3 regions of the Paenarthrobacter sp. OM7 genome follow, and region 2 is predicted to be linked to each of the others. Evidence: riboswitches for the same ligand, from Rfam matches in the RefSeq annotation. Region 2 holds a riboswitch; each other region holds the start of a gene.

Region 1 (3,270 bases), 420 kb from region 2:
GTCAGCCCGACGCTGCGGGCCCGCCTGGCCGGAGTGGAAGAAGCAGATTCCTGGGCCACGGATGCCCATAAGACCCTGAATGTTCCTTACGACTGTGGCTTGGCAATCGTCGCGAGGCCGGAAGCCTTGAGGCGTGCTTTCAGTGTTCACACGAGTTACCTCATTGCCACGGATGCCGGTCCGGGAGATCCTTTCGAGAAAGTGCCTGAGATGTCCCGCCGTGCCCGGGGCATCCCTGTGTGGGCGGCGCTGAGGCAACTGGGCCGTAACGGGGTGATCTCCATGGTGGAGCGGCTCGCTGCAAACGCCCGCGCGTTGGCCGAGGGGCTCGCCGCGATCCCGGGCGTCGAGGTGCTCAACGACGTCGTGTTCACGCAGGTATCGGTGAGCTTCGGCAGTGATGACCGCACACACCGTGTCACGCAACGGCTGATGGCCGAGGGCGCGGTGTGGATGTCCGGGTCCTCCTGGCGTGGCCGTGAAATCCTCAGGATTTCGGTGAGTAACTGGACCACGGATGCAGGGGATGTTGCTGCGTCCATCGCGGCGGTGCGCAGCGCGTTGGAAGCCGAACCGGAGTCTGTGTAACGCGAAAACCGCGCCGGTTCCCGCCATCCGCTCCAGTCTGTACTGGTGCGGGCGGCGGCAACCGGCGCGGTAATCAAGCAGTCTGGCTTAGTACCAGTTGTTGGCCAAGTGGAAGCCCAGGGCGGCCGACGGGGATCCGTAGCGTTCCTTGATGTAGTTCAAGCCCCACTTGATTTGGGTCTGGTAGTTGGTCTGCCAATCAGCGCCCGCGGTTGCCATCTTGCTAGCCGGCAGCGACTGGACAATGCCGTAAGCACCGCTGGAAGCGTTGGTGGCGGTCGTCCTCCAGTTGGATTCCTTCTCCCACAGGGTGTTCAGCGCAGTCATTTCGCTGGCGCTCCAGCCGTAGTTGCCAAGGATGCTGGCAGCGTAGGCTTTGGCAGCGGCGGGATCGTCCACGGCCTTGGGGGCGGCAGCAGCAGCTGCAGCTTCGGCAGCGGCGGCGGCAGCAGCGGCGTCGGCGGCCTGCTTGGCTGCAGCATCAGCGGCGGCCTTTTCAGCGGCGGCCTGGTCGGCAGCGGCCTTCTCGGCGGCGGCCTTTTCAGCGGCGGCCTGGTCCGCCGCGGCCTTCTCGGCTGCGGCCTTTTCGGCTGCGGCTTTGTCCACGGCTGCCCTGTCAGCGGCGCCCTTTGCAGCGGCTGCATCCAAGGAAGCGGAGATTTCAGCTGTCTTGTTGTTGCTGACCTGGGCATTCGCCTGGGTCTCTGCAACGCGGCTTACCTCGGGAAGGGTCAGGGCGGCGTTGGCAGCAGTACCGAGCGATGCAACGCCCAGCGCAGCAGCTACAACACCGGCAACAACCGACATGCGGTGGCCGGACTTGCCCTGGCGGGCAGCGTTCTTGAGGACAGCCTGCGACTTGGTCAACGGTGCGTTGTGCTCATCGCGGTGACGCGCGGAAGGGCGCGTCTGATCATTAAATTCAGACATGTGTGTTTACCTCTCAGCGCCTGCGGAGTTAGCTGTCGGGTTCGGATGAGGTCATCCGGCCGCGCATCACGCTGCGGCTTCACCCCAAGGGTCCGGCATAAATGCCTGGTCCCGGAGACTCTGGGTCCCCCGTCTCTGCCTCGGAGTAAGTACGGACTCCGGGAAGTGGCAGAGCTCGGCGCATCCCGGATGTGGGCCAGTTGGGGCGACCCACCCTTTCGACGGTACAGGAGGAATTCGTAGAAGTCACATTTAGGTAACAGAGATCACGACGACGGTGAGTCGCCTTGCTGGGTTCGTAACTTCTGTTCGGTGGCGACGGCAGGGAATCGAAGGGTGAATTCCGTGCGCCCTGGACGGGACGCCACGTGCACGCTGCCGCCGTGAGCTTCCACGATGGATTCAACGATCGACAGACCCAGCCCGGACGTGCCCTCGGACCCCGATCTCGCAGCGTCGGCGCGGGCAAAACGGGAGAAGATCCGGCCCTGGAAATCCTCTGGAATGCCGGGCCCGTTGTCCGTTACGGTCACCACTGGGCTGCCGTCCGCGGAGAGCATCACGCTGGTGACCACCGTGGTGCCGGCATCGGTGTGTTTACGGGCGTTGGAGAGAAGATTGGCCAGGACCTGGTGCAGTTGCGTAACGTCGCCGCGGACCGTGACGGGTTCATCCGGGAGTTGGAGTTGCCAAATCTGGTCCGGTGCCATGATTTTCTCGTCGCTGACAGTTTCAATCACCAACTGGGTGAGGTCCACGTCCGTGATCTTGAGCGCCTGGCCTTCGTCCAGCCTGGCAAGCAGCAGCAGATCCTCCACCAGGGTGGTCATCCGTTCGGACTGGCTCCGGACGCGTGCCAGCGACTTTCGGCCGTCATCGGTGAAGTTCTCGGTCATGCTCAACAGTTCGGTGTAACCGCGGATGGCCGTAAGCGGCGTTCGAAGTTCGTGCGACGCGTCCGCGACGAACTGGCGCACCTTGGTTTCGCTTTCCTGGCGGGCTTCCAAAGCACTGGAGACGTTGTTCAGCATCTGGTTGAGGGCATGGCCAACGCTGCCGACTTCGGTTCCGGGATGGGCGGCCGACGGCGGGACCCGCACCGCAAGTGCCACCTCACCGGCGTCGAGAGGGAGGCGGGAAACTTTGGTGGCTACCTCGGAGAGCTGCTCCAATGGACGCATGGTCCGCCGGATGATTACCGTTCCCGCGAGGCCGATCACAGCCAGTCCGCCGAGCGACACCAGAACCATGGTCCACACCAGCGAGGCCTCGGCGCTTTGCTTGTCCGCGAGAGGCAGTCCCGTCACGATCACGTCGCCGGCAGTTTCGACGGCCACGAGCCGGTAATCCCCATAGGAGAGCGATCGGTCCACAGGCCGGTTGTCCCGGGGCAACGACAGCAGAATCTGTTTGTCGTCCGCCGTGAGTTCGGCCCGCTTGCCGGAGGCCTCAATAACGCCTGGATTGATCACGGTTGTTCCATCGATCCGTGCGTTCAGCGTTCCAGCGGCCTGGCCGCGCGCTTCCAGCGGGTCCGGCCTTCCGGAGGGGGAGGACGGAAAGTTCGACGGCGGCCTGCCGAAGCTGGTCGCGCGGCTTGACGCCTGCTCCAACTGCCGGTCGAGCTGCTTGTTGAACACCATGTCCATGGAGGCGTAGCTGACCACTCCCACGGCAGCGCAAATGGCGACCAGCAAGGCCATGGCGACCAGGACCAGTCGGGTACGCAGGTGCCACGCGGAGGGGCTGAGC
Region 2 (3,270 bases):
GATGGCTGCCAGTGCCGTGGAGACCACGATGCCGATGAGGATGGCGCCGCGGACCTTGCGGACCACCAGGGCGATGGTGAGGATGAGGCCCACTGCGAACACCAAGGTAGGCCAGCCCATGAGCTTGCCATCCACGCCCAGGCCCAAGGGAACCGTGGTGCCGGCGGCGTCGGGAATCCGGCGCACAAAGCCTGCGTTGACCAGGCCGATCAGTGCAATGAAGAGGCCGATGCCCACCACGATCGCCGTTTTCAGCGCTTCCGGCACGGCTTTGAACACGGCAGTACGGAAACCGGTCAGCACCAGGATGAGCATGGTGATGCCGGAGAGGACCACGAGGCCCATCATGTCCGGCCAGGTGAGTTCCGGGTGCGAGGCGACCGTGACGGCAACGAAGGCGTTGACGCCCAGCCCGGTTGCAACGGCGAACGGGTGCTTGGCCCACGCGCCCATGAGGATGGTCAGGATGCCCGCCACGAAGGCCGTCGTGGCTGCGACGGCTGTGAAGCCGAGGGATGCCCCACTGGAATCCGCCCCGGAGAGAATCAGCGGGTTCAACACCACGATGTAGCTCATGGCGAAGAACGTTGCGAAGCCGCCACGAATTTCCCGCGAGTACGTGGATCCACGTTCAGTAATTTTGAAGTAGCGGTCTACTGCAGAACCTTGCTTAAGCATGAAAGACTCCGGGGATCGGGGGGAGTGTGCCCTCAAATCCTATGCGGTCCGGTGCAGGCGCTCCGGACGATTCGCCTAGTCTGTAAGGAAGCCAACACTAGGAGAAACCGCCCCATGCGTACCATCCGCCCGCTTCTGGCCGCCGTCGTCGCTGCTCTTGCCTTCGCGTCCGCCCTGCTGTTTACTGCGGCGCCGGCGTCTGCCCACGACGTCGCTGAATCCACGACGCCGGCCAGTGGCACCAGCGTCACGGACGTCCCGGCGTCGGTTTCCATCACGTTCAACAACCGGCCGCTCGCCATCGGTTCGGGCGTCACGGTCACTGCGGGCGGCGAAAACTGGGCCGACGGCCCGGTGGAAATCATCGATAACCAGGCGGTCCAGAAGCTGCGCGAAGGCGCTCCGGCAGGCGAATACACGGTGGTCTGGCGCGTCGTCAGCAGCGATTCGCACCCCATCGAGGGCACCTTTACCTTCACGGCCACCGCAGGAAGCACGACGACGGCCAGCGGCCCGGCGGCAGCCTCTCCGTCCGCATCGGCTCCGTCCGCTTCGACACCTTCGGCGGCGGTGCCGACGGCGGGAACCGCGGCCCCGGGCACTGCGGCGTCGGGAACCGGCAACAGTGAGCCCGCGGCCGACGCCTCCCAGCCCTTCCCATGGAGCATCGTGGGCCTGGCGGTTGTTGCTGTTGGTCTCGTTATTTTTCTGGCTGTTACTGCCCGCAGGAAACTGGCTGCTTCGAACGACCCTGAGGGCCCTTCTCCCGCGGAATAACGGGGTTTTCTACGTAGCTGCGAAGATCTCGAAACGGTTACTGCGACACGCCAGAAGCGTACTTCTCGTTACTTAAATGTGACTTCCGCGTGATCATCGCGTACGGTGGTACCTGTGCCTGTTCCACGTAGCGGGCACTTCCGGTCTGATTGCCTAGCTCTGCCGCAGTCCGGAATCCGTTCGCAGACAAACCTTACGGCAGAGACGGGGAACCCATTTTGGGCCGCTTTCGAGCGTGCCTTGGGGTGAAGTCACGATGCTTCCGCTGAACAGCGGGAGATAGTGGCCGGGTGACTCCCATCCGAATCCGACAGCTAACCTCGCAGGCATCGGGAGAGGCTCTTTCATGTCTTCACGCATTCTTCGCGGCCGTCGTAAGGCGGACAGCGTACGTCCTAATCCGTTCATCTCCATCTCCAAGGCAGTTGCCAGCAACGCTTCCGGCGCTGGCCGCCAGGCAGCTGTTATCGCAGCAGCCTCGGGCCTTGTGTTGACCGGCTCCATTGCAGCTCACGCTGCTGAAGCTCCGGTTCAGCGGGATTCCAGCCCGGCCACGGTCGCTGAGACCGTTTCGGCCGACGCTCCCACCCAGGTTGTTACCGCCCTGGCTACGGCTACGGTCAACTTCGAGCGCCCCGCTGTTGCTTCCGTTGCAGCTCCGGTTATCGAAAAGCCTGCACCGGTTGCTCCGGCTCCTGTCGCCAAGAAGGCAGCAGTCACCACTGCCGCCGCCAAGGCTCCTGTTGCCAAGGCTGCTGCAGCCGCTCCGGCCGCTGCTGCTCCCGCTCCTGCGGCTGCTGCTGCTCCGGCTGTTGGTGGCGTCAATGCCGCCATGGTTGCCTCGGCTTACGCCCAGATCGGCATCATGCAGGACTGCACCGCCATGGTGGAGCGCGCACTCGGCTCCGCAGGCATCCCCGTTGGCGACCTCGGTCCCATGCAGTTCATGAACTACGGCAAGGTTGTCAGCTCACCCCAGCCCGGTGACATGATCGTCCAGTCCGGCCACGTCGCCATCTACATCGGCAACGGCCAGGCCATCAGCGGTGGCATCAACGGCAACCAGACGGGTATCCACCCGATCAGCTGGTTGACCGCAACGGGTCCCCTGACCTACGTACGCGCTGGCGCATAAGCCTCACGCTTCAGTTCAAAGGCCGGTGTCTTCGAAGAGTTCATCTTCGAGGGCACCGGCCTTTGGCGTTAAGTTATGTGCGGAATAGTTCGCAGCCAGGTTTGATCTGCTAAGCGGTGGCGATGCCCGGCCCTGCAGGGAGGGCCACCTTGGACGATATCGCCTGGCCTACAGCCTTTGCCTGCCGAAGTACTTCCTTCGGTGTGGGCGTAATGAGCTCGCCGACTCCTACAAGGTGCATCCCGACGGCCCGCATTGCGGCTACCAGGTTTTGGCCGATCGCTATGCCGAGTTCCGCCAGCATTCGGCGCAATTGGCTCTGTGCGCAGCGCGTGACCACAATATGGTCGGCCAGAAGAACACCGTTGGCAGTGTGGACGGCCCACTGGCGGCGGGTGGACTCGAGGGGGCCGGAGGCGTGGAGCCCCGTCCTGAGCCCGGCAGTGGTCATGCTGGCGGCCAGTCCATAGCCGATCTGTTGGGAAGGGTCGGAGCCAAGGAAATCGAGGCGGACAGCCCGTGTGGTGCTGCGGACATCCAGGTGATGGCTTGCGGCGTAGTTCCGCAGGTGGCGGAGGATCTCGTTGCGCTCCTGCATGGCTGCGGGATCGGCTGCATCGCAGCGTTGGAGCATTCCGGTGTGGACTGACGGACCCGTTGCGGACAACGTGCCGAACCCG
Region 3 (3,270 bases), 640 kb from region 2:
TTCCCGCAGTAGGCGCAGCGATGGCCGTCGCGGCGAAGGACCCCGCGTCGGCTCACGGCGGTAATCCTGTTGTACCGGGGACGGATGTAGCGGTTAAGGAGGATCACGGAGGGGCGTCCGAGAATCTCCTGTGGCCCGACGACAGGCTCGTCGCCTTCGGCCACTACGCTAGCTTTCCCAGTCAACACAAGGACCAGCGCCCGGCGGAATGTTATTACCGCCAGCGGTTCATATCCAGCATTCAGAACGAGTGTGCGCATGCACGTACCTCTTCACGGCCGCACCCGTCAGGGGCACGAGGGCCGGCTGCCCTCTGCTTGTACGGGCTGTGGATCGACAAGATAAGGGTAAGCACTCATATGCCGTATCAACGAATTTTTCCGTCGTTTCCCGTGCAGTGTCGCCAAGAGTTCATGCGAGGTTAAGAGGCGTGGAGCCGAATCCGTCCCTTAAAAGCAGAACACCCCGCCGGCCTGAGCCTGCGGGGTGTTGCTGTCAAAACCAAAGGCTGGATCAGCCGTTCACGCGGATGAAAACCGGGCCGGAGCCTACGTTGACGCTGAACAGTGCCGTGGTGGATCCGTTCCATCCACCGTGGACTGCCTGGCCGTTGCCGACGTATACAGCGATGTGGGCCTGTCCGGCCAGACCGCCGTTGGCGTAGTAGGCGAGGTCGCCCGGCTTCGCTTCCGCTGCGCTGACCGTGCGGCCGAGGGAGAGGTAGCCGGCCGGCCAGTCGTGGAAGTTGATGCCAACAGCTGCCAGGGAGTTGGTTACCAGCATGGTGCAGTCCTGGGTGACGCCGAGCTGCGCATAGGCGGCAGCGGCAATTGCAGCACCCAAGCCACTTGCAGCGGCCGGAGCCTTTGCCTCAGGAGCCGCGGTGTTGACGGCCAGTGTGGCGTTGCCAGCAGTTGCCGTGCTTTCTGCTGCCTTCTTGGTTTCTGCCTTCGCAGGAGCCTTCTTCTCTACGGGGGCCGGAGCCTGCACCGTGGTGACCACGGGGCGCTCGTAGGAGATGGCAACGGTGGAGTCCGCAGCGATGGTGGCCTGGACTACCGACTGGACGTCAAGGGTGGACGTCGCGGTGGACTCACGGTCCACGGTGGTGTCGGCCGCGTTGGCAGCAACACTGCCGGTCAGGACCAGGCCTGAAGCTGCGGCAATAACAGCCGCCTGGCGGCCGACGCCGCCGGCGTTTTCACTGACGGCCTTGGCGATCACGGCAAGCGAGCTGGTCTTGGGGGCCTCAGCGCGATGCCGTGCAACCTTGGATGCACTGGTCATGGTTTTCTCTTTTCGTATCCGCGTGCAGTTGGGGTACACGCGGCTCATTGGCGCGCCAGCACTTGGGGGCATGCTGGCGAACCCCGAACCGGATTGTTTCTAGCGGAGGGTAAAGAAGGAGGACGTGCCCGTGGAGGCAGCCGAGTGCAGGAGCGTGCCCTGTCCCGGGTTCAATGCGCTGATCATCATGCCGTTGCCAACGTAGATGCCTACGTGTGCTCCACCGTTCTGCATGACCAGGTCACCGGGGACAGGAGTGCTGGTGGGCTTCATGGCCGTCCAGGCGTTGACGCGCGGGATGCTGATGCCGGCCTGGGCGTAGACCCACTGGGTGAAGCCGGAGCAGTCCCATCCGTTGGGCGTGGTGCCGCCCCAAACGTAAGGGTGGCCGATTCCGGTGTAGGCGATCGCGGCGAGGCCGGAAGCGGCGGCGCTGGAAGCAGCATCCTTGGCTTCGGACGACTTCGCAGTCACGGCGCCTGCGGTGGCCTGGTTGCCGTTGGCCGCGGTGCGCTGGGTGGTCTGCGAAGCGCGCTGCACAACCTTGGGAGCTTCCTTGGTGGCCACTACGGGGCTCTCGAAGGAAACGGTGGCGGTGGGCTCTGCGGTGACTACCGCAGTGGTGACCATCTGCTGGGTGCTGGAGGCTTCCGACTTGGAAACGTCGGTGTCCGCTGCCTGGGCCGGCAGACCGACACTGAGGACGAGGCCTGAGGCTGCTGCCAGTACGACGGCCTGACGGCCAACGGTACCGGCGTTGGATGAAACAGCCTTGGAAAGCGTGTTCAAGGGGTTCGTACGAACCGATTCGGCGCGGTGGCGCGCAGGGGTAGTGCGTGATGACACGAAGGTAGCCTCTCCCAATGCCTGCGAGGTGAGCTGTCGGATTCGGATGGGAGTCATCCGGCCACGCTGCTTCAAGGAAGCTTTGCGACTTAACCCCAAGGCCTTCTTGCGAAGACCAGAAGTGGTTCCCCCGCCCCTGCCAGACGATTTATGCGAACGGACCTCGAGTGGTGGCAGAGCTAGGCAATCCACTCAAGTGCACCGGCCCCCTAAAAAGCCGATGCGCTTTGTACGGTACAACAGTTGAACGCGAATGTCACATTCAGGTCACGGGGTGTGTCACGAATGCGAGAGACAACCATCAACTGGACTTAGAGCCAGCCCATGGGGTCAACAACTTCACCGTTGACCTGTACTTCAAAGTGGAGGTGGCAGCCGGTGGAGGCGCCCGTGGTGCCGCTCAGCGCTACAGTGTCGCCGCGGCTGACCGTCTGGCCTACTTTGACGGTGAAGGACGACAAGTGGTTGTACGTGGTCTCAAGGCCGTTGCCGTGGTCTACCACCACGCGGTTCCCTCCGCCGTACTCGTGCCATCCGGCAAAGGTGACCTTGCCACTGGCCGCGGCATGGACGGCGGTGCCGCACTGGGCCACGAAGTCCTGGCCGCGGTGGAAGTCACCGGCACCACCTGTGAGGGGGCTGATGCGGTAGCCGAACGGGGAAGCCGTGGTCAGGGTGTCCAGGGGGCTGGCCATGGTGCCCGTGGACGAGGCACGCTGGATGCTGTCGGCGGACTGCGCACTGAGCAGCTGCTTCAGCTTGCCGTCGGGGTCGGCGGCGGTAGCTACCGCAGCACGGCTGAAGTCGATCTTGGCTGATGCAGCGGCGGAAACCTCGGGCTGGCTGCCCCCGGTGACGGCCAGGGCCGACTCGGTCTGACCGGATTCCGAGGTTGCCATGACCGGGCTGGTGGCCGGCAGACCGACAGTCAGGGCAAGTCCGGTGGCGGCAAGCGCAACTCCGGCCTTTTGCCCTACACCACTGGCTGCGGCGAAATCGGCAACCTGGCGCAACGGGCTCTTGCGGCGACGCACCTGGCGTTCGGTGTCGCGTGGCCGGATCTCCGATACGACGCGGGCTGGCCGCAGCTCAGCAGCGGGGCCGGACGCGCGGCGGCGGCCCCTGACGTTCTGCGTT

The links. Region 2 has a riboswitch for cyclic di-AMP ahead of QEH68_RS02400 (NlpC/P60 family protein). Riboswitches for the same ligand answer to the same signal wherever they lie in the genome.
Region 1: it holds a riboswitch for cyclic di-AMP, as region 2 does, so the genes downstream of both, QEH68_RS04305 (hypothetical protein) here and QEH68_RS02400 (NlpC/P60 family protein) in region 2, are expected to answer to the same signal.
Region 3: it holds a riboswitch for cyclic di-AMP, as region 2 does, so the genes downstream of both, QEH68_RS05280 (C40 family peptidase) here and QEH68_RS02400 (NlpC/P60 family protein) in region 2, are expected to answer to the same signal.

Annotation. Positions count from the first base shown of each region.
Region 1 is NZ_CP123579.1:911,660-914,929, forward strand. Features, by position in the region: gene QEH68_RS04300 (aminotransferase class V-fold PLP-dependent enzyme) at 1-588, shown strand, start outside; gene QEH68_RS04305 (hypothetical protein) at 676-1,518, opposite strand; cyclic di-AMP (ydaO/yuaA leader) riboswitch at 1,524-1,709, opposite strand; gene QEH68_RS04310 (HAMP domain-containing sensor histidine kinase) at 1,785-3,270, opposite strand, start outside.
Region 2 is NZ_CP123579.1:487,503-490,772, forward strand. Features, by position in the region: gene QEH68_RS02390 (NCS2 family permease) at 1-678, opposite strand, end outside; gene QEH68_RS02395 (copper resistance CopC family protein) at 793-1,455, shown strand; cyclic di-AMP (ydaO/yuaA leader) riboswitch at 1,606-1,798, shown strand; gene QEH68_RS02400 (NlpC/P60 family protein) at 1,802-2,590, shown strand; gene QEH68_RS02405 (FAD-dependent monooxygenase) at 2,700-3,270, opposite strand, start outside.
Region 3 is NZ_CP123579.1:1,127,269-1,130,538, reverse strand. Features, by position in the region: gene QEH68_RS05290 (HNH endonuclease) at 1-260, opposite strand, end outside; gene QEH68_RS05285 (NlpC/P60 family protein) at 514-1,287, opposite strand; gene QEH68_RS05280 (C40 family peptidase) at 1,387-2,133, opposite strand; cyclic di-AMP (ydaO/yuaA leader) riboswitch at 2,138-2,319, opposite strand; gene QEH68_RS05275 (M23 family metallopeptidase) at 2,445-3,270, opposite strand, start outside.